4 regions of the Brevibacillus sp. FSL K6-2834 genome follow, and region 1 is predicted to be linked to each of the others. Evidence: riboswitches for the same ligand, from Rfam matches in the RefSeq annotation. Region 1 holds a riboswitch; each other region holds the start of a gene.
The links. Region 1 has a riboswitch for lysine ahead of dapD (2,3,4,5-tetrahydropyridine-2,6-dicarboxylate N-acetyltransferase). Riboswitches for the same ligand answer to the same signal wherever they lie in the genome.

Region 1 (7,624 bases):
CGAGCTGGACATCCCGTCGATCAAGGTAGGGCAGCACGCGGAAGTGTATGTCTCGGCTTTTGGCAACAAGCCGTTTACAGGAAAAGTAATCGAAGTGCCAAAAGAAGGTACAAAGGAAGACAAGACGGTTCGATTTGCTGTGAAAATCGAACTGTCCGATACGAACGAGATGAAGCACGGAATGACCGGGGACTGCGATATTTTCGTAGAGAAGAAAGAAAATGTGCTCCGACTCCCCATGCAGGCTGTTGAAGTCCTGGAAGAAGGGAAAGGACAGGTCATGGTGAAAGATCCGGCGTCCGGAGAACCGACACCGAAAGAAGTGGAGATTGGGATCGAAGGATCGGAATTTGTTGAGATTAAGAGCGGGCTTGCAGCCGGAGATGAAGTTTTGATGATGCTCGGCGGAGAAATGTAGCCGGAGCAGGCTGGAGCGAACCGCAAATAAAGGGGAAACCGCCCGATGTCTCTATTCATGGACAGCCGGGCGGTTTTTTATGAAATTATGAAGGAAACAAGATTCTCTCTATTTCGGCCCGCAAGCTTTTTAGCGGATTGCCGATCGGCCGCCCGGTGCTTGCTTCGAACAGCTCGGCAGCAGGAACCATGGACAATTGGGCCACGGAAATGCTCTCCGGCTCCCCTCGCTTGGCCAATACTTGCAAGCCATGATAGATGGCTTCGCGGTATTCCGCTGTTCGTCCGCTCATCAGCAAAGGAAATGAGTCGGGAACGAGCTCTGCACGTACGTCTGTCTCCGAAGAACGCACGTGTGCGAACGAATGGTAACGCGCCATGGTCCCTTTGATCGTAGCAGGGTTTGAAAAAAGCAGACGGTGAGAGCCGGAGGAGCTGGATACGTCGTGGAAAAATGGTTCGTCCAGCTTGATGATGGGCAGCTCTACACAATTTTCATCTTCAGGCTGCATGCCTGCAATGTACTGAGTGCAAGTAATGAGAATCGCGTCCACGCCGCATGCGGCGATCCATTGCAGCTGTTCCCGTATCTTTGCTCTCGACGCCTCGTCGGGAAAATGTCCCGAAAGCTCTGAGCGAATCAGGACGCCGGGGTCGACAAAATGGGTCAACGCCAAACCGTCGATACACAAACCATCAGAAATGAGGGCGATATTGGAGTGATGGGCGTGCTAACAGCCAAGGCGCATCAGGAAATCTCCTTTTCAAATGGTTTGACAGCAGCCACTCTGATCCGTTTGTAGTCGATGACCCAAGAGCCGTCGTGAAACAGATGAGGCTTGAGCTCTTCGGCGATGTCCCGATATGCGGCCTTTTTTTCGCCAGCGGACATCCCGGTGAAGAAGGGGGAGCAAAAAGCGTTCAGCCAGTGAAGAATGCCGTTTTCTCCATCAGGCAGGGGAGTCGGGCGGTCAAAAAGCTGCGCACAAGTGACAGAGAAGCCTTGATGCTCTAATATAGTGGAATAAGTGCCAATACTGGGAAAGTACCAGGGCATTCTTTCAGATGCATCAATGCCGGCTGAGCTTAGCACGATTCGGATCTTTTCGATAACCGTTTCCACATTGCCGGCTCCGCCAAACTCGGCGATGAAGCGCCCGCCGGGACGAAGCGCAATCCAAATGCTTTCAGCCACCTTCTCGGGCTGCTTCATCCAGTGCAAGGCGGCATTGGAAAAAACGGCATCGAAGGTTTCGGTTGTACGATAAGTATGAGCGTCCGCAACATAAAAAGGAAGATGCGGATATTTTTTTCGCGCGGCATCGATCATTTCTTCAGAGAAGTCAATTCCGGTCGGTTTGGCCCCCATGCTCGCCAGCTCATGGGACAAGTCGCCCGTCCCGCACCCGATATCGAGGACAGACTCGCCCGGTTTCGCTTGAAGCCAATCCAGGATGCCTTTGCCAAAGGCGGAAACAAAGCTCATTTTCGTGTCGTACAATTGCGAATTCCATGAATGCGTATCAGTCATGTGAACCCCCTCCTTGCTTTGTTTTTACCAGCAAAAAGGGTATTAGTCAAATCTATAATAAGTATAAAAGTAATAGGAAATTTCTATTTGCATTTGCGAAACAATGCCTTCAGGCAGACGATAAGGGAGGATGAAGGATGGAACCAGTTGTTTTGCGCGGGCATCATTTGCTGTGTGTCCACGGTTTTCGCGGAATGGGATACAGTCCTGACTTTGTTGTCAAAATGGGGGAGATTGTAGAGAGAATCCGCGACAATGAGCAAGACTTTCCGATTCAAGTCGTAAAAGGATTCGATGAAACGTGTCAAGTCTGTCCTCATAAAGGATCGACGCGCTGCGAAGCGGCTCCTGATTCGGAGGAGCATGTCCAAACGCTGGATCAAAATGTGTTTCGGCACCTGGGAATCACGCCAGGGGAGGTTTATCTCAAGTCGGAACTCGTGCAAAGGACACGCGAGAGAGTATCCCCAGATGATTTGGCCCATTTATGCGAAGGGTGCTCGTGGTTATCCTACGGTGTCTGCAAGGAGGGAATAACCGAGCTTCGCAAAGGAAAAAACCCTGAACCTTCCTAATTTTTTCTGACGTGCTTCGAGGATTTGGGAAAGAAAGATCAGGGAGGGAACGGCAATGACGGAGGAAGAGTGGGGCATCCTCTACAAACTTGGCTTTCGCATGGAAGAAGGAAAAGTGAAACATCTCAAGCTGGGAGTCGTAAAAGAAATTGAGGATTTTTCGGGTTTTGATTCACTCTCGGAGTTGGAAGCATTCGCAAAGGAATGCTTGCGGACCCGATGCCTCGTAAACAAGCAGAAGAAACGCGATAAACGGCAAAGGGGTTGAACGGATCGTGGAGCTTGAAGATCGAGTGACACTAACCCGTAAGTTGGATGAGGTAAGGAAATGGGAATCAGACCAGAACGATCTGTGGTTTTGGGAAAAGCTTGGGCGCCTCCCCTTTGTCTTTCTAGACCGGATCACGCCAAACGTGGTGCGGGACAAACTTGGCACAGCCGTCGACGAACTGGTTGCCTTTTTGGAGAACGGAGGGAAGTACCTGGTACGTGAGCAGGATATCCACACCCGCTTTCAGGAAGCGTTCCCGAGGAAGGACGAGCAGTCGCTAGAAACGCTTCCGATCAATCAGCGTCCACTCGCGCAAATGGATAAAATCGCCGCAGAGCTGAGCGAGTCGCGTGCCACCTTTGCAGCCGTACAAGGAGCCACCACAGGCTTTGGCGGCATCTTTACGCTTGCAATCGACATTCCTCTGCTGCTGGGCACCTCGCTAAAGGTACTGCAGGAGATGGCGATTTGCTACGGCTATGATCCGCAGGACAAGCGGGAGCGGCTGTTTATTGTCAAATGTCTGCAGTTCGCTTCCTCGGATATTGTAGGAAAGCAGGCGATCCTGGAGGAGCTGTCTTCTTTCGACAATCCTTCCAAAGAGCGGGATGTACTCTCTCAGCTTCAGGGCTGGCGAGAGGTAGTGGTGACCTACACGGAAAATTTCGGGTGGAAAAAGCTGTTTCAGATCGTACCGGTCGCGGGAATGCTCTTCGGCGCTTATCTGAATCGCTCGTCTGTCCGTGACGTGGCGGAGACGGGCATGATGCTGTATCGCAAGAGAAGGATTCTCGAGCGGCTTGGCACGGAGGCGTAGCTGTAGTGTGAACAAAAGCCCAAATGGCCGAATCGGCCGAACAAATTGCCCAGCCAAACGCCGAACCGAATTATTGAACCGATTTTCTGAATTGCAACCGTCCAGATTAAGTGATGCTGCCGCTCCTACGTCGTCTCCAGCTCCTCGGCGGTAATGGCAAAGATCAGGTGATCCTCCCATTTACCGTTGATTTGCAAATAGCGAAGCGACAGTCCTTCTTCGCGAAATCGGTTTTTCGCAAGAACCTTGATCGAGCCTGTATTGCGCGGCATGACCGCAGCTTGAACCCGGTGAAGCTTTGCTTCGGTAAACGCAAATCGGATGACTTCTCCTACTGCTCTGGTCATTATTCCTTTGCCGTTATGAGATTGATCGAGGAAATAGCCGAGTGTAGCGTTTTGCCAGGCTCCGCGCACGATATTGGAGAGGTTGACGCGGCCGACGAGGGTTTGATCAGGGCCGACGAAAATGCCGAACGAATAGCCTGTCCCTTCGCGAAAGCTTCGCTCTGCCTCCTCCAACTGCTGGTACTGCGCTTCAATTGTGTAAAAAGAAGCGGGGCGGATGGGTTCAAAAGGCTGCAGAAATTGGTGGTTTTGTTGCCGCAAAGAGGCCAGGGCAGGGGCATCGCTTGCAGACAAGGGACGAACAAGAAACGCAGAAGGTGCAAACATCTTCAGGTTCAGCCTCCTATTCACATATAGGGTGGATGGAAAGTTTAGCATGAATCAGGACTGTTGAAAAGAGGGAAAAGGGAGTCGCTGACAATGCCGTCCAGCAGGAGCGGCCCACTCTCGATTCAACAGTTGCCACCGGGTACGGAATTTGGTACAGTACAGGGTAAGTAAAGCTGAACAATTGCATATTGCCTTCTAAATAGAGGCGCGCTGCGGATGAGTACTTCTTTTCATCAGGAATGGGGAAAGGGAAGAGGAGAAAAGGCCAAAGCGCCGAAGTTCTGGCCGCATCCCCATTGGCGGCAGGGCTGGGGTGCTCGTGAATAATGATCATCCTGTCATAGGAGAAGTTTCTCTTATGGAGCGCTATTTACGTTTGCTTGTCCGGTATCAAAAAGCAATGAGTATAGCGTTTGCACTCATTGCTTTTTCTACATTCATTTCAAGAAAAGTGGAGGAGAAGTACTGTGAACATGATGGATGCCAATGAAATTATCTCGTTTATTCAAAAAAGCGAAAAGAAAACGCCTGTAAAGGTATACCTCAAAGGGGATTTGGACGGCATCGACTTCGGTCCCAGCGCAAAAGCCTTTTTGAACGGCGGCACGGGAGTCGTTTTCGGGGAGTGGAAGGAAATCCAGCCTGTTCTGGAGCAGCATGCGGATAAAATCGCGGATTATGTAGTGGAGAGCGACCGCCGCAACTCTGCGATTCCGCTTTTGGATACAAAAAACATTCAGGCACGCATTGAGCCAGGCGCAATCATTCGCGACCAGGTGAGCATCGGCAACAACGCCGTCATCATGATGGGAGCTTCCATCAACATCGGAGCCGTCATCGGAGAAGGCACCATGATCGACATGAACGTCGTCGTCGGCGGACGCGGAACGATCGGGAAAAATTGCCACATCGGCGCAGGTGCTGTCATTGCCGGCGTGATCGAACCGCCATCTGCGTCTCCGGTCGTTATCGAAGACGATGTCGTGGTAGGAGCAAATGCGGTCATTTTGGAAGGGGTTCGCGTCGGAAAAGGCTCCGTTGTAGCCGCAGGAGCTGTCGTTATCGAGGACGTTCCGCCGAATGTGGTAGTAGCTGGTACGCCCGCACGCATTATCAAGCAAATCGACGAAAAGACACGCTCCAAGACGGAGATCAAGCAGGAGCTGAGACAGCTGTAAGGGAGAGGGTAGGCATGGACTGGCGTTCGCTTGATCAACAATACATCGTCTCTACGTACAAAAGACTGCCGATCGCTATCGCCAAGGGCGAGGGAAATTACCTCTACGACACGAATGGCAAGGGATATCTCGATTTGTTTACCGGACTTGCCGTAAACGTGCTCGGCCACTCTCACCCGCGGATTATTCAGGCCCTGCGGGAGCAAGGGGAGCAATTTTTGCACATCTCCAATATTTTCCTCAATCCCCCTGCGATCAAGCTGGCGCAGAGGCTGATCGAGCATACCATCCCGGGGAAAGTCTTCTTTACCAATTCCGGAGCAGAAGCGACCGAGGCGGCTATCAAGCTGATTCACAAATGGACGGCTGCCGAAGGTACGGGACGCTCAGGCATCGTGGTTCTGTCCAACAGCTTTCACGGCCGGACATTGGGAGCTCTTCGCCTGACCAGACAGCCTCACGTCTATCAGGATTTTCCTCAGCCCGATTTTCCGGTCTATGAGCTGAAGGCAGGAGACATTGATCAGCTTCGCGCTGTCTGTGAGGAACGCCGTCCTGCTGCCGTTTTGATGGAGCCGGTGCTGGGCTCGGGCGGTGTCGTCCCTCTGGCTGAAAGCTATTTGCAGGAAGTGGCGGCGATCTGCCAGGCGACAGGCACTTTGTTTGCAATGGATGAGATTCAGACAGGAATGGGACGGACAGGCAAATTATTCGCTTTTCAACACGCTGCTGTGACACCGGACCTCATTCTTTTTGCCAAAGGAGTAGGGGGCGGGCTTCCGCTCGGGGGTGTCATCGCAGGCGAAAAACTGCAAGACTTGTTCAAGCCGGGTGATCACGGCACCACGTTTGCGCCGTCACCGCTCTCTGCCGCCTTGGGGAATGCAGTTCTGGACGAACTGTTGGACGCAGCGTTCCAAAGTCAATTGCAGGATGTGACGCAATACCTGTGGGATCGTTTGGAAGATCTGCGGGCAGCCTTTCCTGAGCAGCTGCAATCGCTTCGCGGAAAGGGAATGATGGTGGGAATCCCGCTCTCGGTTTCACCGGAGGAAGTAAGCCGGCTTCAGCAAAATTTGCTGGAGGAGGGGATTTTGGTCGATGTTACGCAAAAAACCATTGTCCGTTTGCTCCCGCCGCTTACGCTGACCCGCGGAGATGTCGATCGTTTTATGGAAGCCTTCACCCGCGAAATGAGCCAGTTGGCGGCCGGAAAGGAGGCGTAGCAGCGTGAGTGTTTCGACGTTTGTCCGTATCCGCAGAGATCTGCATCAAATTCCCGAGCCCGGGTTCGCGGAGTTCAAGACACAGCGTTACCTGCTCGATTATCTGGAGCAGCTCCCTGCAGAGCGGTTTGAGCTCAAGACATGGAAGACAGGCATTCTCGTAAAAGTGGCAGGCCGCAATCCGAAAAGAACGATCGCCTGGCGCGCGGACATGGACGGGCTTCCCATCACGGAAGAGACCTCCTATCCATTCCGCTCCAGGCACGAAGGGTATATGCACGCATGCGGACACGATATGCACATGGCGATTGGCCTCGGCATTCTGACGCATTTCGTCCATCATCCCATTGACGACGATCTCCTCTTTATCTTCCAGCCTGCAGAAGAAGGACCTGGCGGAGCCAAGCCGATGATGGAGAGCGAGGAGTTTGGAGAATGGCGGCCGGATTGCATTTTTGCCCTGCACATCGCTCCAGAGTATCCCGTAGGCCATATCGCGACAAAGCCAGGCATTCTGTTTGCCAACACATCCGAATTGATGATTGATCTGGTCGGAAAAGGCGGACACGCGGCATTTCCGCATAAGGCAAACGACATGGTAGTCGCGGCAAGCCATCTGGTGACCCAGCTGCAGTCGGTCATCTCCCGCAATATTGATCCGCTGGATTCGGCTGTCATTACGGTCGGGAAGATTGAGGGAGGTACGCGGCAGAACATCATCGCGGAGAAGGCAAGACTGGAAGGGACGATCCGGACGTTTTCCACCGATTCCATGACCCGGGTGAAGGACCGGATTGAAGCCCTGGTCAAAGGGGTGGAAGCGGGATTCGAGTGCAAGGCCGAGATCGATTACGGCTGCGGCTATGCTCAGGTGTACAATCACGAGGAAATGACCCTTCAGTTTATGGACTGGGTGAGGGGAAATCTGCCCG
Region 2 (7,624 bases), 2.4 Mb from region 1:
CGCTTTGACGGTGACCGTTTCGATCTTCTGATACGGCCTGCTCTCCAATAGCTCGCCTGTTAAAGAGTGATAAATATTCACCTTCACAAAGATCGCGATCTGATACGTTTGACTTTGACCGGAGCTTGTCTTCAGGTTTTTGACGATTTTGTTTTGCTTCCCGTTCAGAATACTGGTTCCTTTACCCGCAACGATTTCTCTCAGCAAGTCCGCATCCCCATCGGAATCGCCAATCGCATATCTCGCTGCAGCCAGCTCCAGATCCTTCTCTGCTCGGAACGAATACCCGATCTCCACTTGAACAGCCCTGTTTTCCAAAGCTGCTGTACCGTTGTTCACTCTAACGTAAAGGTTGGGCAAATCATCATAATCCGGGTCACCCCCACCGCCGCCGCTTCCCGGTTTGGGCACTTCTATGATCGCCGTTTTTACGGTGGGAATCCCCAAATGGATGTCGCCATTCAGCGGATTTACCGCCTTTACAGCAACCGGCGTATCCACGTATTTGCCGTTCACTTTTACGTAATCGACCAAAAACTCTCCTCTTGCCTTCCCCTTGTCGTTCTTGTCGAAAGCCACCGGGAAAGACTGCCACTCGCCCGTCCCTACTCTGTAAAACCATTGCGTATGCTCGTCAACGGTATCCATGACAGGGGTGACAATGACTTTTGCGCTGTCCGGCAGCGTCAAGCCCTGGCTCAGTTCAAAATCAGGCGGAACGATAGGTTGTCCCAATGACACCTCGCGAACGACAATTTCATTTTCATCCGGTGTCCCATCCGGTTGGGCATAGTTTCCATCGCGGTTAAAGTCCTGAAACATCCCGACGACAAGCGTGGTCGGACCGGAGGGATTCAAGGGAATGCCGGTCGCCTTGTTGCCCAGATTAAAAGGAACCCACGGGGAGGATGCGCCCACCTCCGAAAGGTCGACACCGGGCATCCAGAAAAACTTCACGTCTTCCATGACCAGCGTTGTCGGCTCTGCCTTCAAGCTGCCCTTTTGATTCAATGGCGAACCCTCTCGCTCCAGTGTCGCTGCAAATGCCGTTACGGGATTCAGCAGCAAGGTATTGCTCACAGGATCGGCCGATTTGCCGCTGGCGTTTTTCGCCTCTGCCTGGACAGGCGTCGGCCCCACTCTCAGCACTTCGCCGATTTCCTCGCCGCTTTTCTTGCGAGCCGCTTCCACTTCAAATGTATAGGTGACCTTTTGTCGCCCATCTCCCAAAGAAGACGGCTTTGCTTCATACAGCGCTGAGGCGGGGAGCTCAGCACCGCCAACCTTGACTGTCAGCTTCATCGGGAACGACTCTGGAAAATCGATGACTTCCGCCGTTACAACCGCTTTTTCCGGATACATCGCATCCCAGCCATTGTTCGCAGCAAGGTCGAGGACTGGCTTGCTCGTTACCGTAATCTCACTTGAGGAGGAGAATTTGCCGTCCGGTGTTCTGGCGGTAATGACCGCACGCCCTGGCTTCACCCCCGTGACGATGCCGTTGGAGGAGACTGTAGCGACCTTGCTGTCAGCAGACGTCCAGATCACGCTTTGATCGGCGTTGTCAGGCGTAATTCTGGCCTTCAAGCCGACCGTCTCCCCTACGAGGATCGAGGCTTTTTCCGGGGTGACCTTCAGTCCTGTCACTGGCGGAATATTCGTATCCACCTGCAGTGTCAAATTGTTGAAGAAACGGCTGTTGACCGCGTTTCCTTCCCGGTACGTCAGCTGCGAGTCGGACAGCAGGTACGTGCCGGTCCTGGTCGGCTTCACGGTTATGCCAAACGAAACGGGCGCAGCCTGATACACATCCCCTTTGCGCTCGTAGGTGATGTCCGGAAGCTTCAGCGTCAGCGTCCCATTGTCGCTTCGCTTGCTCCACGACTTATCGATGCTCTCGATTGGCACCTCCGCAGGGAACGGCTCGGTCAGCGTAACGTCCGTGACGGCGAATGTCTCCGGCAACGGACCATAGCCCGCAAAATTAGCGATTACCCTGTTGTTGACTACAGACAACCCAAAAGTGGCAAAGGCGTTGACCGTGACCGAATCGCGGCCCTTCAGCATATCGGCGAGCTGGCTTTCGTCTACCAGGGGAATGGTGATTTCCTTGACTCCCGAGCGGATCAAATCTTTCAGCGTGTCCAAAATGTCATCCTGCTTTGCGCTCGGTTCCGCAGTGAGCTGTTGGTTGACAGACACTTCGCCGCTATAGCCCGATCTCATCACACTGAGAAAATGGCTTTTTCCTCTTCCACCCAAAGCAAGTCCGCCGTTGTTCGAATTCCCCTTTCCGTTCACCTTCACTTTGTCCAGTTCATAACCGATGTCATAGACTTTTCCGTAGACAAACGGCTGATTCAGCAAAAAGAACGGACGAATCCCCGTTGCTCTGCCGGCGGGTTTGTCGGCCAATCCTTCAGCCGAAAAGGACTTGGGCGTGACCGTGTAGCGGATTACACTCGTTTCCCCCAGCTTGATCGCCGATTCGGACAGGGAACGGGCGAGGTCCACCGATGTGAGCGGCGTATGGACCGTCACCTCGTATGTGCGTTTCGTCTTTCCGTCCTGCGCCGTGACGACGATCGTGACCTTGGTCGCACCCGGCTTGACCGGGATCACCTTGGGGGTGCCGCTCTGATGACCCTCTCCGTTTACGGTCATGCTCGCCCTGCTGTCTTCGAGCGTGGGGGTGATCGCAACAGTTTGGACATGGCTGTTCAAATGAACGTCATAGCTGCCTTGCGACCTGTCAAAGCCGGGCTCAAGCGGGACCAGTGTCTCCCCTTTTACCGTCAGATTTTGCAGGTAGGCGTTGTCGCTTGGCTGCGGGGCGAGCTGAAAGTCCAGTATAGCGGTGTCTCCTGCCTCAAAGTTTTCAATCAGCTTGAGCTGCGGGATGTACCCGTCCTTGGCCGCTTCCACAGAGACCAGACCTGCGGGGACATCCTGGAGGATGTACTCGCCTTTCGCATTCGTCACTGCCGAAACAATTCCCCCGGCAGATACGACAGCACCCGCGAGCGGCTTGGGAGGCGAGCCCGAATCCGTAACCTTGCCTTTGATCGTACCGGTGTGCTTGTACTCTCCGAGATTGATCAGCAGCTTGACAAAATCGATGGCTGCGCCGTCTCCGTACGGATTTCGCGTCGTCTTGTCATCGAGAAGGATGGTCAGGCTTCCGTCCTTCAAGAGCGGCAGGTATTCATCCGGAATTTGGACGCTGATCAGCTTTCCGATCGGCCCATGCTGGTTGAGCGAGTTGATAACGTTCTCCAGAAACGGCGCCCGGACGCCGTTCAGCTCGGCTGTATATTTGACCCGCCCCGGATACTTCCGCGGCTGATAGTCATTGATGAACATCTGGAGAATGGCCCCTTCGATCGGGGTGTTTTTCGTGTCAAAGGTTACCTTGATGGGAACGACCGGATTGGCTGTCTTGCTGTAATTGTTTCGGGTATAGCCGTCCGCCACATGATCATTGGCATCATTTTTGGGGTTCCGCAAATCCGGATATTGAAAGGAGCTGATCACCATCAGCTGGTCCGTTCCTGCCGGATCGGTCGGCTGGTGAGTTACTTTCGGATATGGGGCCCCTGTGCTTTTTCCCGAAAATGGATCGTAGCCGTTCGGCCAGCCTCCGCCCAGATTGTCGATATCCCCGACCCGGACCATCAGATCGGCCTCTGTCGTATCGTACTTTACGGCATACGGCTTGGACCAATCCCCGTTTAACGGATCGTTCGTGCGATTTACCGCCGACGCAGCCATAGCAGGACTGCTTGTCCATTCCAGCGAAAAACCGGTAAAGCAGATCAGAAATGCGAGGCACATCAAAAACAGTCGATGCAGACTCCGCTTCATGAAAACGGCTCACCTCTTTCCTTTATTTGCGTTCGAGCTATGCAGTGTCTTTGAAGGGAAGACATCTAACATTCCTAATTATGGTACTATTTTACCATGAATAAAGACTCAGATGACTAGATGGTTTTTGTAGCATCTGTTACACATTTTTTTGCAGCCTGCGATCCCATTAGCTGTCATATCCACACCATAATCTTCATACTGTCAGAGCATGGCCCTCTTTTCCTTCGTACCCTTCTCCAGCTTCGATAAACCAAAAATAATAGACCGTCGCGATGTCCCGGACCTCACTGCCACAAAATCACACTTGATTTTAAAGGAAAAACCCATATACTTGAACCATAACATAATCTCATAGCAATTATCCTCATCAGACACGATGAGGATAGAGGTCGCGGCTTTTATATTATTCTGTACGAGATCCAGAGAAGATTGATGACTCCAGAAGAAGGAAAAGCTGCCGAAGTCTGCCGTGTATTCTCTGTACACACAGGCTGGGGCTGTACCCGACAAGGGACAGAACTGTCACGTTTGCCAGCCGAGCAAGCGTGGTGTGCTATCTTCCGTGAAGGCTTGGTGGGGATTGGATCATACCGCCCTTTTGCCGTTTTTGGCTTGTGGTGGTATTTTTATTTCCGGCCTTCCTTCCCGCAAATCAAGAGAAAGGTCGTGTTTTTATTTTATGTCTTCCAATCAATTGCAACGCGGATTGAAAGCCCGTCACTTGACGATGATCGCCATCGGCGGATCGATCGGTACCGGACTTTTCCTGGCGAGCGGCGGCTCCATTCACTCTGCCGGTCCGGGCGGTGCTTTGGTTGCCTATATAGCGATCAGCCTGATGGTCTTTTTCCTGATGACGAGCCTCGGTGAGATGGCGGCGTTCATGCCGGTATCCGGCTCCTTCAGCACTTATGCGTCCAAATTTGTCGATCCGTCCCTCGGCTTCGCGCTCGGATGGAATTACTGGTACAACTGGGCGATCACGATTGCCGTCGAGCTTTCAGCCGGTGCGCTCATCATGAAATACTGGTTCCCGGACACGCCGTCCATTCTCTGGAGCGCGCTTTTCCTCGTCCTTATGTTTGGCTTAAATATGTTATCAGTAAAAGGATACGGCGAATCCGAATATTGGTTTTCCTTGATCAAAGTAAGTACGGTCATCATCTTTATCATCGTCGGCGTATTGATGATTTTTGGCATTATGGGCGGCGAAGCAGTCGGCTTCCACAACTTTACCAAGGGAGATGCGCCGTTCAGCGGCGGCTTTATGGCGATGCTCGGCGTCTTCATGATCGCCGGCTTTTCCTTCCAGGGAACCGAGCTGGTCGGGATTGCCGCAGGCGAGAGCGAGGACCCGGCCCGCAACATTCCGAAAGCCATCAAGCAAATCTTTTGGCGCATCCTGCTGTTCTATATTTTTGCGATCTTCGTCATCGGGATGCTGATCCCGTACGACAATCCGAATCTCATAAACAGCGACATTACGGACATTGCAGTCAGCCCGTTCACGCTGGTGTTTGAAAAAGCGGGGTTTGCCTTTGCCGCTTCTGTCATGAACGCCGTCATTTTGACATCCGTCCTCTCGGCGGGCAACTCCGGGATGTACGCGTCTACGCGGATGCTGTATGTTCTCGCCAAAGAAGGAAGAGCTCCCAAGCTTTTTGCCAAAGTGAACAGCCGCGGCGTGCCGACCAACGCCCTCCTGCTGACAACGCTTATCGGGATGTTTGCCTTTCTGTCCTCGCTGTTCGGGGATGGCACCGTCTACGTCTGGCTCTTGAATGCTTCCGGGATGTCCGGCTTTATCGCCTGGCTCGGGATTGCGGTGAGCCACTACCGCTTCCGCAAGGCGTATCTGGCACAAGGCTACGATCTGAAGCAGCTGCCTTACCGGGCGAAATGGTTCCCGTTTGGACCGATCCTCGCCTTCATCATCTGCCTCATCGTCGTGCTTGGCCAAAACTACACCGCCTTTACCGGCGAGACGATCGACTGGGGCGGCGCACTTGTATCGTACATCGGCCTGCCGCTCTTCATCCTCGTCTGGCTGGGCTACAAATACACGAAAAAAACCAAGGTCGTTCCGCTGCACAAAGTGGATTTGACCAACGAGCAATCATAAGCGGCGGCTCTCCTGCTCTCCTGCAATGATGTGCTCACCATCCAACAGGCAAGGCCGGGATCAGCTCCCGGCCTTTTTCCATGCACGCCAATCTTATTTGGCAGAAACCTTTTGGACAAAACGTCCCATCCGCTCCAGCGCCTTTTGCAGCTGTTCCAGCGAAGTCGCATAGGAGCAGCGAATATGGCCCTTGCCGCAGTCGCCAAACACATCACCCGGCACCACTGCCACCTTTTCCTCCATCAGCAGGCGTTCGGCAAATTCGGCTGCCTCCAGGCCCGTAGAGCGAATGGAAGGAAACGCGTAGAAGGCTCCCTCCGGCTCATGGCAGGCCAGGCCGATGTCCTGAAACCCTTGAACGACGAAATTGCGGCGCTGACGGTAGCTCTCCACCATCCGCTCCATGTCTGCCTGTCCGTGACGCAGCGCTTCCAAGGCAGCCATTTGAGCCATTACCGGCGCGCACAGCATCGTGTACTGATGGATTTTCAGCATCCCCGCAAGCAGGTCGGGAGAAGCGCAGACATAGCCGAGCCGCCATCCCGTCATCGCAAATGCCTTGGAAAAGCCGGAAATCAAGATCGTCCGGTCCTTCATCCCCGGCAGAGCCGCGATGCTGTCGTGCATTCTTCCATAGGTCAGCTCGGCGTAAATCTCGTCGGAGATGACCAGCAGATCGTGCTTTTCAATCACCGGAAGCAGCTTGCTCCACTCCTCGGCAGTCATCGTGCTGCCCGTCGGGTTGTTCGGGTAGCAGAAGATAATCGCTTTGGTCCGCGGGCTGATGTGGGCTTCCAGCTCCTCCGGCGTCAGCTTGAATTGCTGCTCAGCGTTCGTCCGCAGGAAGACAGGCTCCCCGCCAGCCAGCCGGATAACCGGCTCGTATGATACGTAGCAGGGCTCGACCACCAGCACCTCGTCGCCCGGGTCGATGATGGCGCGCAGCGCGATGTCAATCGCTTCACTGGCCCCGACAGTGATCAGCATTTCTGTCTCCGGATGATACGAAACAAAGAAGCGCTCCTCCAGGTATTTGTGAATTTCTTTTCTGAGCTCCAACAGCCCGGCATTGGACGTGTAGGCCGTATAGCCCCGCTCCAGCGATGAGATGCATGCTTCCCGGACACGCCAAGGAGTGACAAAGTCCGGCTCCCCTACGCCGAGCGAGATGACGCCCTCCATCGAAGCCGCCAGATCAAAGAAGCGGCGGATGCCGGACGGCTTGAGCGAAGCAACAGTTTGCGACAGGCGGTTTCGTAACACAGTGTGCTGACTCATGGGGTGACCACCATCCTGCGGTCCTCATCCCGGTCCTCAAACTGGATGCCGTCATGCTTGTATCTTTTCAAAATAAAGTGCGTCGCTGTCGATACGACCGAATCCATCGTCGCCAGCTTCTGCGAAACGAATGCAGCCACTTCCCGCATCGTTTTGCCCTCCAGCACGACAGACAAATCGTAGCTGGCTCCGGACATCAGGTAGACAGCCTGGACCTCAGGAAAGCGACAGATGCGATCCGCCACCTCGTCAAAGCCGACATCGCGCTTCGGCGTTACCTTGACATCGATCATAGCCGTGACGTACGGATGGTCCTCGACCAGCTCCCAGTTGATCAGCGCCGGGTATTTCACGATC
Region 3 (7,624 bases), 1.9 Mb from region 1:
CCCGGATTTGCCCGCCTGGATACCGGGTTTGATCGCGATGGTGATTCTCGGTGCAGCGAACTTGTTCTCGGTGAAATCATTTGGCGAATTCGAGTTTTGGTTTGCGATGATCAAAATCGTCACCATCGTCTTGATGATCGTTGCCGGGTTTGGCTTGATTTTCTTTGGTATCGGCAACGGAGGAGACGCGATCGGATTATCGAACCTGTGGGAGCACGGTGGCTTCTTTACTGGCGGTTGGACAGGCTTTTTCTTTGCGCTCTCGTTGGTGATCGGGGCCTATCAGGGTGTCGAGCTCATCGGGATTACAGCAGGGGAAGCCAAGGACCCGCGCAAAACGTTGACGAGCGCGATTCAAACTATCATTTGGCGCATTTTGATCTTCTATATTGGCGCGATCTTTGTTATTGTAACCGTTTACCCGTGGGATCAATTGGACGCGATCGGCAGTCCGTTCGTGGCAACCTTTGCGAAAGTGGGGATTACGGCTGCGGCGGGGCTTATTAACTTCGTCGTCATTACGGCTGCGATGTCTGGCTGCAACAGCGGCATTTACAGTGCGGGACGCATGCTGTATACGCTCGGTGTAAACGGACAGGCTCCCAAAATATTTACGAAGCTGTCCGGCAACGGCGTGCCTTTGCTCGGAACGATCGGCGTTCTGGTCGGCTTGTTCGTAGGCGTTGTTCTGAGCTACATTGCGCCGGAAAATCTGTTTGTGTATGTGTACAGCGCAAGCGTGCTTCCCGGTATGGTTCCATGGTTTGTCATCCTGATCAGTCAAATCCGTTTCAGAAAAGCAAAAGGAGCGGAAATGGCCAACCATCCATTCAAAATGCCGTTTGCTCCGGTGACAAACTACGCGACGATCGCATTTTTGATCATGGTACTGATCGGCATGTGGATTAACGATGAAACACGGGTCTCCCTGATTGCGGGTATTGTTTTCCTGGGTATTGTCGTGATCAGCTATTACGCTTTTGGCGTCAGCAAGGCCGCTCCATTGGCTGCGGACACGGATGATGAACACACGAACTGATAGAGTATCGGGCAAAAATAGAATAATCACGATAATCGGGACATTGGTAAGCGATGTCCCGATTTTATTTTCTCAATCGAAGGCAGAAGCGGTGCTTTTGGCGAAAAAGTATTCTCAAAAGCTTTCCAAACAAGCGCGCAGGCCGCACAAAAACAAGGGAGGAAGCGTTGGCAACCAACGTGATACATAACAATGCGGGTAGATCGATTACTTTCCATGGTCCTGATCATCTCCAAAAAAGGGACGGTTACAGGCAAAGAGCTTGCAGAGCATTTTGAGGTATCGTTGCGAACCATTTACAGAGATATTTGTCCCATTTCAGCATGGAAAAAGAACTGCGGGAGTACTTGTTTCTGATCAACAAGGCGCTTAAGTTCTCGGTATAGGGATTTAAAGCCACCCTTTCTCATCGGCAATTTGCACGGCCTGCTGTCTCGATTCGGCTTCCAGCTTTTGTATCGCCGAAGATAAATAGTTTCGCACGGTTCCTTTTGTTAAGTACAGGGCCTTGCTGATGTCATCTGTCGTCATTCCTATTTTGGTCAGGCGCAGCATTTCGATTTCCCGTTCGCTTAACGGATTTTCCTCTTTCATAAAGAGTGTTGCCGCCAAATCCGTGCTGACCACGCGTTCTCCCTTCATCACTTTGCGGATGGATTCAATCAGAAAATCAATCGGTTCATCTTTTAGCAAGTAGCCATCCACCTGGGCATCGATCGCTTTCTTTAAATAGCCGGGACGGGCAAAGGTCGTGACAATCATGATTTTACAGGGCAGGTTGGCTCTTCTTATCAGCTCGGCCAACTCAAGACCGCTGATAAGAGGCATTTCGATGTCAAGCACGCACACGTCAGGCTGGTGCTTTTGTATTGCCTCCCAGGCTTGCTTCCCATCCGAAGCTTCTGCCAGCACCTCAATATCGGTTTCAAATTTTAACAAAGAGGCGAAGGCGCCGCGAAGCATTTGTTGATCTTCTGCAATGACGACGCGAATCATAGCGCAGGGTCCTCCTTTCCTTGCCGACGGAGCGGAAGCTTCATGGAAACAACGGTTCCGCCCGTAGGCGAATCAGTTACGATGAAGGTTCCGTGAAGAGCTTGCATCCGCTCGTTCATCGACTGAATTCCATTTCCGCTTTTTTGGTTTACAAGCCCGACTCCGTCATCGGTAATCGTTACCCAATAATGATTGTCCATGGTTTCCAATTGTAGCGTACACCGCTTGGCCCGGCTGTGCTTGACGATATTCGTCATGGCTTCGCGGATAGAGAGAGCGACCATCGTCTCCTCCACACTGGATAACAGCGGAGGCTTCCCCTTTTCCACGACTTCAAATTCGATACCCGCTGTGTGCAGCAGCTCTCGGGAATGCTCTATTTCATTTGCCAGAGAGGTGAATTTCATATCAGAGACCAGTTCTCTGACTTGTTTCAAAGCGATTCTCGATGTGGCCAGGATATCCTTCAGCTCTTCCTTGGCCTGCGAGGGATCTTTGTCTATCCATTTTGTAGCCAGCTCGCTTTTCAATTTGATCATGGTCAGGGTTTGCCCCAGTGTATCATGCAGATCTCTCGCGATACGCTGCCTTTCCTCCTGTTGGATAAATTTTCCGAGCTGTTTATTTGCGGCATCCAACTCACCTTGCAGGGTCTTCGCTTTTTCTTTGATATAAATCACAATCGGAAAAAACATTTGAATAATCATAAACGGGAGAAGGATCGAATTCTCATCGAGAAGGTTGCCCGTTCTCTTCCAGAAAACAGCCATAAACATGAGGGCGATGGCTGCAATCCCTACACCAATATGCCATTTGGACTTTGATCTTCCCAGAAGATCAGCAAAGATGAACCCATAAAACAGGAGATTCGGACCGACATACATACCGAGCAGAGCAAGCGTAACAAAGCCGGTGAGAACGGCCGCCAAAAGGTATAGATTCCGATACCAAAGCCCCATGTAAAATGAAACGAGGAATGCCAGCAGAAGAATGAAGCTTCCCGAGAGACCAAGCGTTGAATTCGAACGTAGAACATAATAAAACAAAAACACAACCGATATGACATCTAAGAGCAGATAGTTTTTGATTTGTTCTCTCGGGTAGAGCTTCCTTATCATTGATAGCCTCCAGAGCGGTTATCTCGTATCGAAAATCCCTATTGCACGTCTACGGAGCGTTTCCATAGGTCCAAACCTGAAACCTTGAAGCCATGCCGTTGCAAACAGTATTTGGAATACGGATATTCCGATCCAAACTACGATAATTGTCACGGAATCCAGCTTTCCGCCAAGAGCAAAACCCCAACCGTAGAAAAGAATGGAACAAATGATATTTTGCATGACATAGCAGCTTAAAGACATTTTTCCGGCATTTTCAAGAAGGCCCCAAAGCCAATTCAACTTCGTATATTGTATCATTCTTCCAATAATCGCCAAATACCCTACGGAAAGAAGGGGCGCGAATAAATAGCGAACAGGGAGATCAAAAACGCCTCCAGGGATAAAAATCAACAGGTTTAAAGGCAAGCCGATAAACATTCCCAGTTTGAAAAGCTTGTCGCGCTGTTTTTTGCCGTTCTCATCTTGAGAAAAGACCCCCGCACGCATGAAGCGAACACCAAGCAAAAATAAAAAGACATTCATGGGAATCGTGAAGATCGCTTCCAATCTAAGCGGGACGAAATGAGACAGGCGATAATGGACTTGCTGCAGCCAAGAGCCGTCTCTATAAAGAGCGATGACTTCGTCAGAACCGCGCAGTGTCATATTGGCATCAATCAGACTAATCACCAGGATCCCCAGGATGGCAGTTGCATGCAGGCTTCCAAGCACTTTCATCGTTATGGATATCAAGCGGTCGCCGCCTTTGACGATGTAGGCGACGATCATTGCAGTTATGCCATAGCTCATTAAGATGTCATACTCCATGACCAGGGTAAAATGCAGCAAGCCTTCCAGGAATAATAGCGAGGATACCCAAATATAGATTCCAGGCCAAGCGTTCCCTTTGCGAATGGCTTGCTGATATTTTAGCTCAAGTCCTACTCCAAACATGATTGTCAACAATCCCAGCAGCTTCCCGTTGACGAGAAATAACACGATCATCCTGATGAGATCGTCTTTTGCCCACCACCCAGAATAATCATATGTCGTAAGGTAGGTAAGATCCCCCAAATGGGCGAAAATCCATATGTTTGTCCCTAACGTCCCGAGGATTGCAAAGCCTCGCAGAATATCAAGAAGACGGATTCTTTCTTTGCGTTGTTCCATATCCCTCACCCTTTTGCGTATGAATTTCATGTAGTCTTAGTGTAGCCATGAAAAGAGCGAGGGAACATTCACACCTGTAAAGAGATGTTTATGACTCGTGTCATAAAGTTTGTAACAAGCAATCAAATCAAGCCGTTTGCTGGTCGGCCTCAGCTGGTGGAATTGGCTCAAGGCTGTTTTCCAAGGGACAGGAAGAGGATGGGAGTCCCCGCTATGGTAAGTAACAAATGATAAAATACGGGTGATGCTATGTTTATAAGGAGATTGGTACCGTTCGTCGTCTGTTTCCTGCTGGCTGCTTGTGCGAGCTCTACTGTAAGCATTGATAAAATAAAAAAACTGAGCTTTCAAGTATTCTTACCGGAGTCTCTGCCGGATGGTTATACTGAACAAAAAACGCTCTTGGATCTAAATGAAGGGTCTCTCTTAATCTCGTACGTAAACAGCGATACGTACATTGAACTTCTGCAAATGAAGAAATCAACATACGACTACCATCCGATGATCGAGTGGTACGCAAATAAAGGCAACAGTCAGAAATCCGATGATCGGTTTGAGATAGTCGGCAATTATGTGGTCGATATGGATAATTCGTTAAACAAACAAGGTGTGTGGGAAGCAGTATTTCTGCCGAAACAAGACTTGGACAGTCAGACGAAATACAACGAGCTTCGCTATTATCATCTGCAGTCAAACAGCAACGAAGAAGAGCGGAAAACATTCATGGAGAGCCTCGCCCCCATACATTGATGAGAGGAATAAGTCTTTTTGCGCATACAGGAACGCAAAAAATAGTCTGCCAGCATCATTTGGAGAAAAGACCCAGGTTGACAGAATTAACATAACATTGTAAACTCAAAAACATAATTGAATATGGACCTCACTTAAAACAGTGAGGTAGAGGTTGCGATATTTAACAGTCCTTGGCGGAGTTCGAGAAAGCGTTGATGCCAGGGAGAAGGAAATGTCGCCGAAGCTTGCAATATTTCTCGGTATTGCATTGCTGGGTCTGCAGTTAAGAGCTGCAGGACTGTCTCAATAAATGACCCGATTTATTGAGTTGTGCTATCTCATCTGGGAAAAGAGAGGTATTTGGGCAACTATGTTTGTAGTGCGACCTGAGTCTATCTCAGGTCGCTTTTTGCATTTTTTCAGCCAAAAAACCAGAAGCCAAAGGAGAAAATGAACCATGAAAAAACAGTCATCATTCATAGCTATGTTTCTATCCGCTGTACTTTTGCTCGCAGGATGTGGGACAGGCGGAGGCAGCTCGCAATCTGCCTCAACCGATGAGGGAACATTCAAGGTAGGGATGGAAGCGGGATACGCTCCGTTCAACTGGACCCAAATGGACGATTCCAACGGTGCTGTGAAAATCGACGGCAATGCGGAGTACGCAGGCGGATACGATGTAGAAATTGCGAAAAAGATTGCGGATGGCCTGGGCAAAAAATTGGTCATCGTGAAAACGGAGTGGGATGGCCTTGTTCCTGCATTAACCTCCGGCAAAATCGATGCGATCATTGCAGGGATGTCTCCAACTGCAGAGCGCAAACAAACGATCGATTTCTCGGACAACTACTATAAATCCAATTTGGTCATGGTCGTGAAAAAAGGCGGAAAATACGAGAACGCTACTTCGATCCAGGATTTCAAAGGGGCAAAAGTGACTGCCCAATTGAATACATTCCACTATTCCGTGATCAATCAAATCGAGGGCGTCGTTCAGGAGCCTGCGATGGACAACTTCCCGGCGATGCGCGTAGCGCTTGAATCCGGAATGATTGACGGTTACGTCTCTGAGCGTCCGGAAGCCGTCAGTGCCTCCACGGCCAACCCGAACTTTGCCATGGTCGAGTTTACGGATGGATTTACGACCTCGGAAGATGATACGGCCATCGCTGTCGGCGTGAAAAAAGACAGTGAATGGACGAAAAAAATCAATGAGATTTTATCCGGCATTTCGGAGGAAGAGCGTACCAGGATCATGGATACAGCCATCAAAAATCAACCAGCAGCACAATAATCGCTTGCGAACCGGCTGCATCTCCATGCAGTCGGTTTTATGCGCATAGGGCAGGGGAGCTTCCCTGCATGAACGGAGGAGAACGATGAGCTTCGAGTGGATTGTAAAAATCATTTCCGAAAACTGGCCCATGTTCCTTCGCGGAGCGGGAATGACCCTATTCATCGCTTTGCTCGGAACGATTTTGGGAGCCATCATTGGCCTATTGATCGGGCTTATCCGGACGATCCCCGTTCCGGAGCGGGGAGCCAAAAGGGCGATTTTGAAAGCAGTCAATGCCATTCTAGCTACGTATATCGAATTTTTCCGGGGAACACCGATGATTGTGCAGGCGATGGTCATCTACTACGGTTCCGCCTTGGCATTCGGGGTTGATATGGACCGGATTCTGGCCGCCGTCTTCGTCGTGTCGATTAATACGGGAGCGTACATGGCCGAGATTGTTCGCGGCGGGATTATTTCGATTGACAAGGGACAGTTTGAAGCAGCCCATGCGATTGGGATGAATCACGTTCAAACGATGATGAATGTCGTGCTGCCGCAAGTGATTCGCAATATCCTGCCGGCAACGGGGAACCAGTTTGTCATCAATATCAAGGATACTTCCGTACTCAATGTCATTTCGGTCACCGAATTGTATTTCACGACCAAATCGATTGCCGGGAATAACTTCAGATATTTCGAGTCCTTTTTTGTTGCGTGTGTGATGTATTTCATCATGACCCTGATCGTCACGAAAATTTTGCGCTATTTCGAAAGAAAGCTGGAAGGCCCGGACAATTACGCCGTAATGGCGAATCCCGTGCAGGTAGAAGGCAAGAAATAATCGAGGAAGGAGGCGAGCATATGGAGGCCATCATAGAAATTAAACACGTCAACAAATACTTTGGCAGTCACGAGGTATTAAAGGACATCGATTTTTCGGTCAAAAAAGGAGAAGTCGTCACGATTATCGGTTCCTCCGGATCGGGCAAATCAACGCTGCTTCGATGCATCAATCTATTGGAAAAGCCGAGCGGCGGGGAAATTATGTATAAGGGTGAAAACATTTTAGACGAGAAGCACGACATTTTCACCTACCGCCGAAAGCTGGGCATGGTATTCCAGCAGTTTAACCTGTTCAATAATCACAATGTGCTGAGCAATTGCGTGGTCGGGCAAGTAAAGGTGTTAAAGCGATCCAAGGATGAAGCTGAAAAAGTCGCGATGAAGTATCTCAAAATTGTCGGGATGGACAAGTATGTGAACGCCAGGCCGAATCAATTGTCGGGCGGGCAAAAGCAGCGCGTGGCC
Region 4 (7,624 bases), 1.9 Mb from region 1:
TTCTTCCGTGAGCTTTGCCAAAAGATTGCCGTCCGATATCCGTTCTTCGCCCTCTTCAAACTCGCAGTCATCCCATCTGCAATACAGGTGAAGAAGCTGATTATCATCTGCGTCCAGCCTTATGTCAAATTGCTGGTAGCTTCGGAATGGAATGCCGGCGCGGGCCCGGGAAAAGCTGAGCTCGTACCATTTGTCTCCGCATAACCGCTTTTTCCGGACTACAAGCTCGCCCAGATCAATCGGCAATCCGAGCTTTTCTATCCATTGGATGATGTGCCCCGAGACCTTCCTGTACATCTCATCGTCCATGTCCTCTACATCAAGATTCTCAGCCGTCTGGTCACTGCCATACCGATAGAAGGCAGTCAGCTTTCCCGTGCACGCATCCAGCACGGCGAGTATCGTATTTTTGTTTACCAGGCCTTCCTCATCCAGCTCCGGCTCTCCTCTTTTGTTCCACATCACTTCCATTGTATAGAAGGGCGTCTGGTTCTGTTCGCTATTTCGATAGATGCCGCTCGTTATGACTTCATGCGTACACGGTATGTCTGTCCACTGCTCTATTCTCTTGATCGCTTCTTCAACGGTTATCAGCTTCAAGGGCCATTCCTCCAAAGTACAAAAAATACACCTCTCTTTCAGTACGTGTGAAGAGCCCTGGTGGTTTCCTGAAAAAAAAAGCGTACATCCCAGAGCGGATGCACGCTTTTTGAAAGCTGTGTTTCTTCTTACGAGAAGAAGAAGCGTTTCACAGCGTATTTGGTTGTTTCTTTGTTCATGTGAGCGATCGAAGTGGTGAGCGGAATACCTTTCGGGCAAGCCTGCACGCAGTTTTGCGAGTTTCCGCAGTCACCGATACCGCCGTCCTCCATCAATGCTTCCAGACGCTCATGCTTGTTCATTGCACCAGTCGGATGCTGGTTGAACAAGCGCACTTGCGAGATAGCGAAAGGACCGATGAAGTCGGATTTTTGGTTGACGTTCGGGCATGCTTCCAGACAAACCCCGCACGTCATGCACTTGGACAGCTCATAAGCCCATTGGCGCTCTACCTCAGGCATGCGCGGACCTGGTCCCAGATCGTGGGTACCATCGATCGGAATCCATGCTTTGACGCGTTTCAGGGCGTCAAACATGCGGCTTCGGTCGATAGAGAGGTCGCGCTGAACCGGGAAGGTGCTCATCGGCTCAAGACGGATTGGCTGCTCCAGCTTGTCGATCAGAGCGGAACATGCCTGACGCGGCTTGCCGTTAATCACCATCGAACAAGCGCCGCACACTTCCTCCAGACAGTTGGACTCCCAGTTGACCGGGGAAGTCTTTTGTCCTTGTGCGTTTACAGGGTTGCGCTGAATCTCCATCAACGCACCGATCACGTTCATGTTCGGACGGTACGGGATTTTAAATTCTTCCACATACGGAGCGCTGTTAGGGCTGTCTTGACGAGTGATTTTCAGATGAATAAGCTTTTCTGCCATGATCAGTTCCCTCCCCTCTTACTTCTTCTTCTTGTCAGACGTATAGTCACGTTTACGCGGCGGAATCAGGGAAACATCCACGTCTTCGTAGTAAATTTCCGGTGCAGTCGTCTCCGGATTGTACTTGGCCATCGTTGTTTTCATGAAGTTCTCGTCGTCGCGCTCTGGGAATTCAGGCTTGTAGTGAGCGCCGCGGCTCTCGTTGCGGTTCAATGCGCCGAGCGTGATCACGCGGGCGAGCACAAGCATGTTCCACAGGTGACGAGTGAAGGATGCGCCGGAGTTGCTCCATTTGCTCGTATCGTTGATGTTGATCTTCTTGTAGCGCTCCATCAGTTCCTGAATTTTTTCATCCGTTTTTTGCAGACGGTCATTGTAGCGCACTACCGTTACGTTATCGGTCATCCACTCACCCAGTTCCTTGTGGAGGAGGTATGCGTTTTCAGTGCCGTCCATCTTGAGGATGTTGTCGTACTTCTCTTGGTTTTGCTTGGTATAGCTGTCGAAGATCGCAGAAGACAGATCGTCGGCAGACTCATCCAGACCGTTGATGTACTCGATCGCTTTCGGACCAGCCACCATTCCGCCAAAGATCGCGGACAGAAGCGAGTTCGCACCCAAACGGTTTGCACCGTGCTGGGAGTAATCGCACTCACCTGCAGCAAACAGACCAGGAATATTGGTCATTTGGTTGTAGTCTACCCACATGCCGCCCATCGAGTAGTGAACAGCCGGGAAGATTTTCATCGGAACTTTGCGCGGGTCATCCCCAACAAACTTCTCGTAGATCTCAATGATTCCGCCCAGTTTTACGTCGAGCTCTTTCGGGTCTTTGTGAGACAGGTCCAGATATACCATGTTCTCGCCATTGATACCCAGCTTCATGTCTACACAGACGTGGAAGATTTCGCGGGTCGCAATGTCGCGCGGAACGAGGTTTCCGTACGCCGGGTATTTTTCCTCAAGGAAGTACCACGGTTTTCCGTCTTTGTATGTCCAGACGCGGCCACCCTCACCACGAGCGGATTCAGACATCAGGCGCAGCTTGTCGTCGCCAGGAATCGCAGTCGGGTGAATTTGGATCATTTCGCCGTTCGCGTAAATGACGCCCTGCTGATAAGCCGCAGACGCTGCTGTACCCGTATTGATGATGGAGTTGGTGGATTTACCGAAGATGATACCAGGTCCACCGGTAGCCATAATGACGGCATCTGCGCGGAAAGAGCGAATTTCTGCAGAGCGCAGGTTTTGTGCCGTAATCCCCTTACAGGTGCCTTTCTCGTCCAACACGACACCGAGGAAATCCCAATATTCGTACTTGGTCACAAGACCTTCCGCTTCAAAACGGCGAACTTGCTCGTCCAGAGCGTACAGGAGCTGCTGACCGGTAGTCGCACCAGCAAAAGCGGTACGGTGATGCTTGGTTCCCCCGAAACGGCGGAAGTCCAGAAGTCCTTCTGGTGTACGGTTGAACATGACGCCCATCCGGTCCAGCATGTAGATGATGCCGGGAGCGGCGTCACACATTGCTTTTACAGGCGGCTGGTTGGCCAGGAAGTCTCCCCCGTATACGGTGTCGTCAAAGTGTTCCCAGGTGGAGTCGCCTTCCCCTTTTGTATTAACGGCACCGTTGATACCGCCCTGCGCACATACGGAGTGGGATCGCTTTACCGGAACCAGGGAGAACAACTCGACGGGAACGCCTTTTTCTGCTGCTTTAATGGTAGCCATCAAGCCGGCCAAGCCACCACCGACAATGATCAGTTTACCTTTTGCCATGTATGAGTCCCCCTATCCCTATTGAATGAACGCTGCCATCGCGCTTAAGCCGATGAACGAAACGATAACGAAAATACCCATGGTTACGTAAGTGGCAATGCGTTGGGAACGCGGGCCGACAGTGATTCCCCAGTGAACGAGGAAAGACCAGATACCGTTGGAAAAGTGGAACACGGTGCTGAGAATCCCGATTGCGTAGAAAATGATCATTACAGGACTGCTCAGGATATTGGCCATCATGTCATAGTTGACTTCGGCACCCATCGCTTTTGGAATACGTGTCTCAAATACGTGCCATGCGATAAAGATGAGCGTGATAATACCTGTCAGGCGCTGCCACAGGAACATCTGGTTCCGGAATTGACTGAAGCTGCCGACGTTGTGCTTTGCTTGGAAAGCAATGTAGATCCCATACACAGCGTGGAACAGGATGGGAATGTAGATAAAGACAAATTCCAAGACAATCAAAAACGGAACATGTTCAATCAATCCTACGACCTCATTGAACGCTTCCGGTCCTCGGGTTGCCTGATAGTTCGCTGTCAAGTGGAACAAGAGAAACAGCCCGACTGGGAACAAACCGAGTAATGAGTGAAGCCTGTGACTCAAAAAGCTATGGCCTTTCGCCATACAGTGGTCCCCCTTTCAATTATATGTCGCGTCCTTTTCATAGAGCTTTTCTCCACTATCCTAACCCATTGCCACCATGGTTACACATAATCGAAGGGCGACTTTCTCCCTGGGCGTGGCAAATTGTGTCGGAATACGGAAAAAAGTTGGGCAAAACGTTGACCAAAACCAATTGTACTCCTGTCTTTATAGAGCGTCAAGACAATGAATAGACTAATTCTATTTTTAGAATGGACTAAAAAAATTTGCTATTTTCTATGAATCTGTCATATCCCGCTTCTCTTTCTCATACTACTATATCAAGTAACAAACCAGACCGCATTCTCTCGCAGGCCTCGGTGCAAAACCTTTGCAAAAAGGGACAAGCACCGGCCGCCTGTGCTAGAAAAGGAGGCATCCCGGTGAAAGAACAGGAACAACTCGGGGCACTGCTCCCCTCCCGTGTCATTACCGACATCGAACGCATTCACATGCCCTACCTGGGCTATCATCTGCTTCGCGAAAAACTGACAAGCACTCTTTTGGGAGAAAGCGAGCAAGCCATTCTCCACTGGCTGGGAAAAGACATTGGCCGTCAGATTCCGATCCAGTCCGCAGCGGGCCTCGTCATGCCTTTTATCAGGCTGGGCCTCGGCAAGCTGGATGTCCTGGAGGAGGGAGAGCGTCATTATCGATATCGATTGACGCACACGATTTTTTCATACATGCCGCCTGAACGAATTTTGCGCTCTCTGGCCCTGGAATGCGGAATCATTGCCGGAGCCGTCAACAGGTGGCAGGGCAGGGAGCCGGAGGTGCGAATGGAGCTGGCCGAGAAGGGGAGCGTCTTGATCTCTTTGGCTGTTTGAATGCGTGATTCTTCTGGTGCCATCACCTGAACAAAAGTCCCGGATCAGCTTCCCTATATTTATATAGAAGAAACAGGAAAAAGGAATCAAATGCGCCTCGCTGCAATGAACAGCCAGACGGTCATATTTAACCCCCCTCTTCAACGAAAAGGGGGGAGGCGACTCTTGTATGTGGTTGTGCTTACAAACTGTGCACCACGGCTTCTTCGCTTACGTCCAAGCCGTAGGCCGTATGCAAGCTGCGAACTGCCAGTTCCGTAAGTTCTGCGGGAATCACGCAAGAAACCTTGATGTCGGAGGTGGATACCATTTTGATCGTGATGTCCTGCTCGGCCAAGACGCGGAACATCTCGGCGGCAACCCCCGGATTGTTCACCATGCCGGCACCGACGATCGATACCTTGGTCAGGCCCTCTTCATGATCGACTTTTTCAAAGCCAAGCTCTGCCTGATTGGAGGAGAGGGTTTCCAGCGCTTTTGGCAGGTCGCTGGCAGCCACCGTGAACGAGATGTTCGTCACGTCCGCATCATAGGAGCTTTGGATAATGATGTCTACGTTTACCTGGTTGTCAGCCAGCGTATTGAAGAGGCGGGACAGGGTTCCCACTCGCGCAGGCATGCCCACGACCGTCAGTTTTGCCACATCTTCATCATGTGCCACGCCGCTTACTACTCTTCCTGTTTCCATATTGGCAACCTCCTCTACGTACGTACCTTCTTCAGCCGTAAAACTGGATCGGACGACGAGCCGCACTTTGTATGTTTTGGCCGCTTCCACAGAGCGCGGGTGAAGAACACCGGCCCCCAGATTGGCCAGCTCCAGCATTTCGTCATATGAGATACTGTCCAGCTTTTGCGCGGACGGAACGACCCGCGGATCGGCCGTATACACGCCGGCCACATCCGTAAAGATCTCGCATCTGTCGGCATTCAGGCCGGCTGCAAGCGCTACGGCAGAAGTATCGGAACCGCCTCGTCCCAATGTGGTTATTTCTCCTTCGGCACTGACCCCTTGAAACCCTGCCACAATGACGACACGTCCCCGGGCCAGTTCCTTTTGAATCCGCTCGGTTTTGATTTCCGTGATCCGCGCTTTGCTGTGGATCGCTTCTGTTGTGACACCAGCCTGCCAGCCGGTGAGAGAAATGGCGTCATAGCCGCGCTGATGCAGAGCCATGGACAAAAGTGCGATGGAGACCTGTTCACCTGTCGCCAAGAGCATATCCATCTCGCGCTCCGAAGGGTAGGCGGAAATTTGTTTGGCCATATCCACCAGCACATCTGTCGACTTGCCCATCGCGGATACGACAATGACCATATCATGGCCCGCTTTTTTATATTCAATAATCCGGTCTGCTACTCGAAAAATGCGTTCAATGCTACCAACGGAGGTCCCTCCGTATTTCTGCACGATCAACCCCATGCGGCTTCTCTCCCTTTTCCTTGAATAGACCAATGTCTCTATGGATATTCTCTGTCGAAACGAAACGTTGCATGAGTCTTTTCCTTATCAAAAAAGGCAACGACAAGGAAAATACCTGCCGTTGCCTACGTAATAGACAATATCGGTTCCTCCTTCCCTGGACCACGCAAGCCGCTGGCACAAAGCATGACAGTACAGCCCCTGTCATCTACACGCAGCAGACTCGTGAGATAGCTCTCCATCCGGCAATGGGGTATTGCTCAGATGACAGTCCTGTATTTGTTCAACACAGGCCCAGCACGCAAGGAAGCGGGTCTTCCCTCCGTACTTCGGCGAATCCCCCTTTCCGCTACCCGTCAACGATCCCGATCTCAGGGTGGTACTCATGGTTTTCGCGCCTCTACCTCACTCCAATAAAGGGAAGTGAGGTTACATATTCTGTTTGAAAGGGATTATATCACGCAAAAGGCACCGGTTCAAATATTATTTTGAACAATTTCTCAGCTCACATCTTCCTGAGATGGGCGATAATCTCCCGGGCCAGCTTGTCGCCAATCCCGAGCTGCCTGAAATCCTCGACAGTCGCCTCTTTCATCTTTTTCAGCGAACCAAAATGCTGGAACAGAAGCTTGCGCCGTTTTTCGCCGATGCCGGGAATGTCGTCCAACTGGGAAGAGAGCATCGTCTTTGTCCGGGCCTGCCGGTGAAACGTAATCGCAAATCGGTGGACCTCATCCTGCACGCGCTGGAGCAGGTAAAACTCATAGCTGTCCCGCTTCAGCTCGACCGGCTCGGGCGGATTCCCGTAGAGGAGCTGGGCAGTCTTGTGCTTTTCATCCTTGGCCAGACCGCATACCGGGATGTAGAGCCCCAATTCATTTTCCAGCACATCTATCGCAGCGCTGATCTGTCCTTTGCCTCCGTCAATTACGATCAGGTCGGGCAGCGTCTGGTTTTCCTTCAGCAGGCGCGTGTACCGGCGCCGGACTACCTCGCGCATCGAGCCGTAATCATCCGGCCCCTCGACGCTTTTGATCTTGAATTTCCGGTACTCTTTTTTGTCCGGGCGTCCATCTGTAAACACGACCATCGCAGAGACCGGCTCTGTCCCCTGAATGTTGGAGTTGTCAAACGCTTCGATCCGGTGCGGGGTTCCGATCCCGAGAATATGGCCCAGATTGTGCACAGCCTGAATCGTCCGGGCATCGTCCTTGGACATGAGCGCAAATTTCTCCTGCAGGGCAATGCGGGCATTCTCGCTGGCCATCTGCACCAGCTCCCGCTTTTTGCCGCGCTTCGGCGCATGCACCTTCACGCCCAGCCACTCGGCGAGCAGCTCCGGATCGCTTTCCTCCGGCAGCAGGATTTCCCGGGGGAGGGCATTCTGCTTGTCAAAGTAAAACTGGCTGACGTAGGACATGAAATCCTCTTTTTCGCCGCCGTAGTAAGGAAAAGAGGTCGTATCC

Region 2: linked by a shared signal. The riboswitch ahead of NST96_RS06630 (amino acid permease) and the one ahead of dapD (2,3,4,5-tetrahydropyridine-2,6-dicarboxylate N-acetyltransferase) in region 1 are both predicted to bind lysine.
Region 3: linked by a shared signal. The riboswitch ahead of NST96_RS26845 (transporter substrate-binding domain-containing protein) and the one ahead of dapD (2,3,4,5-tetrahydropyridine-2,6-dicarboxylate N-acetyltransferase) in region 1 are both predicted to bind lysine.
Region 4: linked by a shared signal. The riboswitch ahead of NST96_RS08855 (aspartate kinase) and the one ahead of dapD (2,3,4,5-tetrahydropyridine-2,6-dicarboxylate N-acetyltransferase) in region 1 are both predicted to bind lysine.

The regions. Positions count from the first base shown of each region.
Region 1 covers NZ_CP151945.1:3,659,784-3,667,407, reverse strand. Annotated here, with positions in the region: gene NST96_RS18175 (efflux RND transporter periplasmic adaptor subunit) at 1-418, shown strand, start outside; gene NST96_RS18170 (hypothetical protein) at 504-1,094, opposite strand; gene NST96_RS18165 (class I SAM-dependent methyltransferase) at 1,166-1,948, opposite strand; gene NST96_RS18160 (DUF1284 domain-containing protein) at 2,086-2,523, shown strand; gene NST96_RS18155 (hypothetical protein) at 2,579-2,791, shown strand; gene NST96_RS18150 (EcsC family protein) at 2,799-3,611, shown strand; gene NST96_RS18145 (GNAT family protein) at 3,737-4,285, opposite strand; lysine riboswitch at 4,481-4,665, shown strand; gene dapD (2,3,4,5-tetrahydropyridine-2,6-dicarboxylate N-acetyltransferase) at 4,756-5,466, shown strand; gene NST96_RS18135 (acetylornithine transaminase) at 5,481-6,692, shown strand; gene NST96_RS18130 (N-acetyldiaminopimelate deacetylase) at 6,697-7,624, shown strand, end outside.
Region 2 covers NZ_CP151945.1:1,304,803-1,312,426, reverse strand. Annotated here, with positions in the region: gene NST96_RS06635 (cadherin-like beta sandwich domain-containing protein) at 1-3,864, opposite strand, end outside; lysine riboswitch at 4,243-4,431, shown strand; gene NST96_RS06630 (amino acid permease) at 4,547-5,989, shown strand; gene NST96_RS06625 (aminotransferase) at 6,083-7,267, opposite strand; gene NST96_RS06620 (Lrp/AsnC family transcriptional regulator) at 7,264-7,624, opposite strand, start outside.
Region 3 covers NZ_CP151945.1:5,578,784-5,586,407, reverse strand. Annotated here, with positions in the region: gene NST96_RS26875 (amino acid permease) at 1-1,039, shown strand, start outside; partial or broken gene NST96_RS26870 (HTH domain-containing protein) at 1,232-1,348, shown strand; gene NST96_RS26865 (response regulator transcription factor) at 1,430-2,035, opposite strand; gene NST96_RS26860 (sensor histidine kinase) at 2,032-3,153, opposite strand; gene NST96_RS26855 (DUF418 domain-containing protein) at 3,172-4,305, opposite strand; gene NST96_RS26850 (hypothetical protein) at 4,777-5,055, shown strand; lysine riboswitch at 5,196-5,381, shown strand; gene NST96_RS26845 (transporter substrate-binding domain-containing protein) at 5,495-6,331, shown strand; gene NST96_RS26840 (amino acid ABC transporter permease) at 6,417-7,157, shown strand; gene NST96_RS26835 (amino acid ABC transporter ATP-binding protein) at 7,178-7,624, shown strand, end outside.
Region 4 covers NZ_CP151945.1:1,791,696-1,799,319, reverse strand. Annotated here, with positions in the region: gene NST96_RS08880 (hypothetical protein) at 1-600, opposite strand, end outside; gene sdhB (succinate dehydrogenase iron-sulfur subunit) at 729-1,478, opposite strand; gene sdhA (succinate dehydrogenase flavoprotein subunit) at 1,497-3,257, opposite strand; gene NST96_RS08865 (succinate dehydrogenase cytochrome b558 subunit) at 3,276-3,887, opposite strand; gene NST96_RS08860 (DUF2507 domain-containing protein) at 4,289-4,735, shown strand; gene NST96_RS08855 (aspartate kinase) at 4,917-6,158, opposite strand; lysine riboswitch at 6,382-6,569, opposite strand; gene uvrC (excinuclease ABC subunit UvrC) at 6,664-7,624, opposite strand, start outside.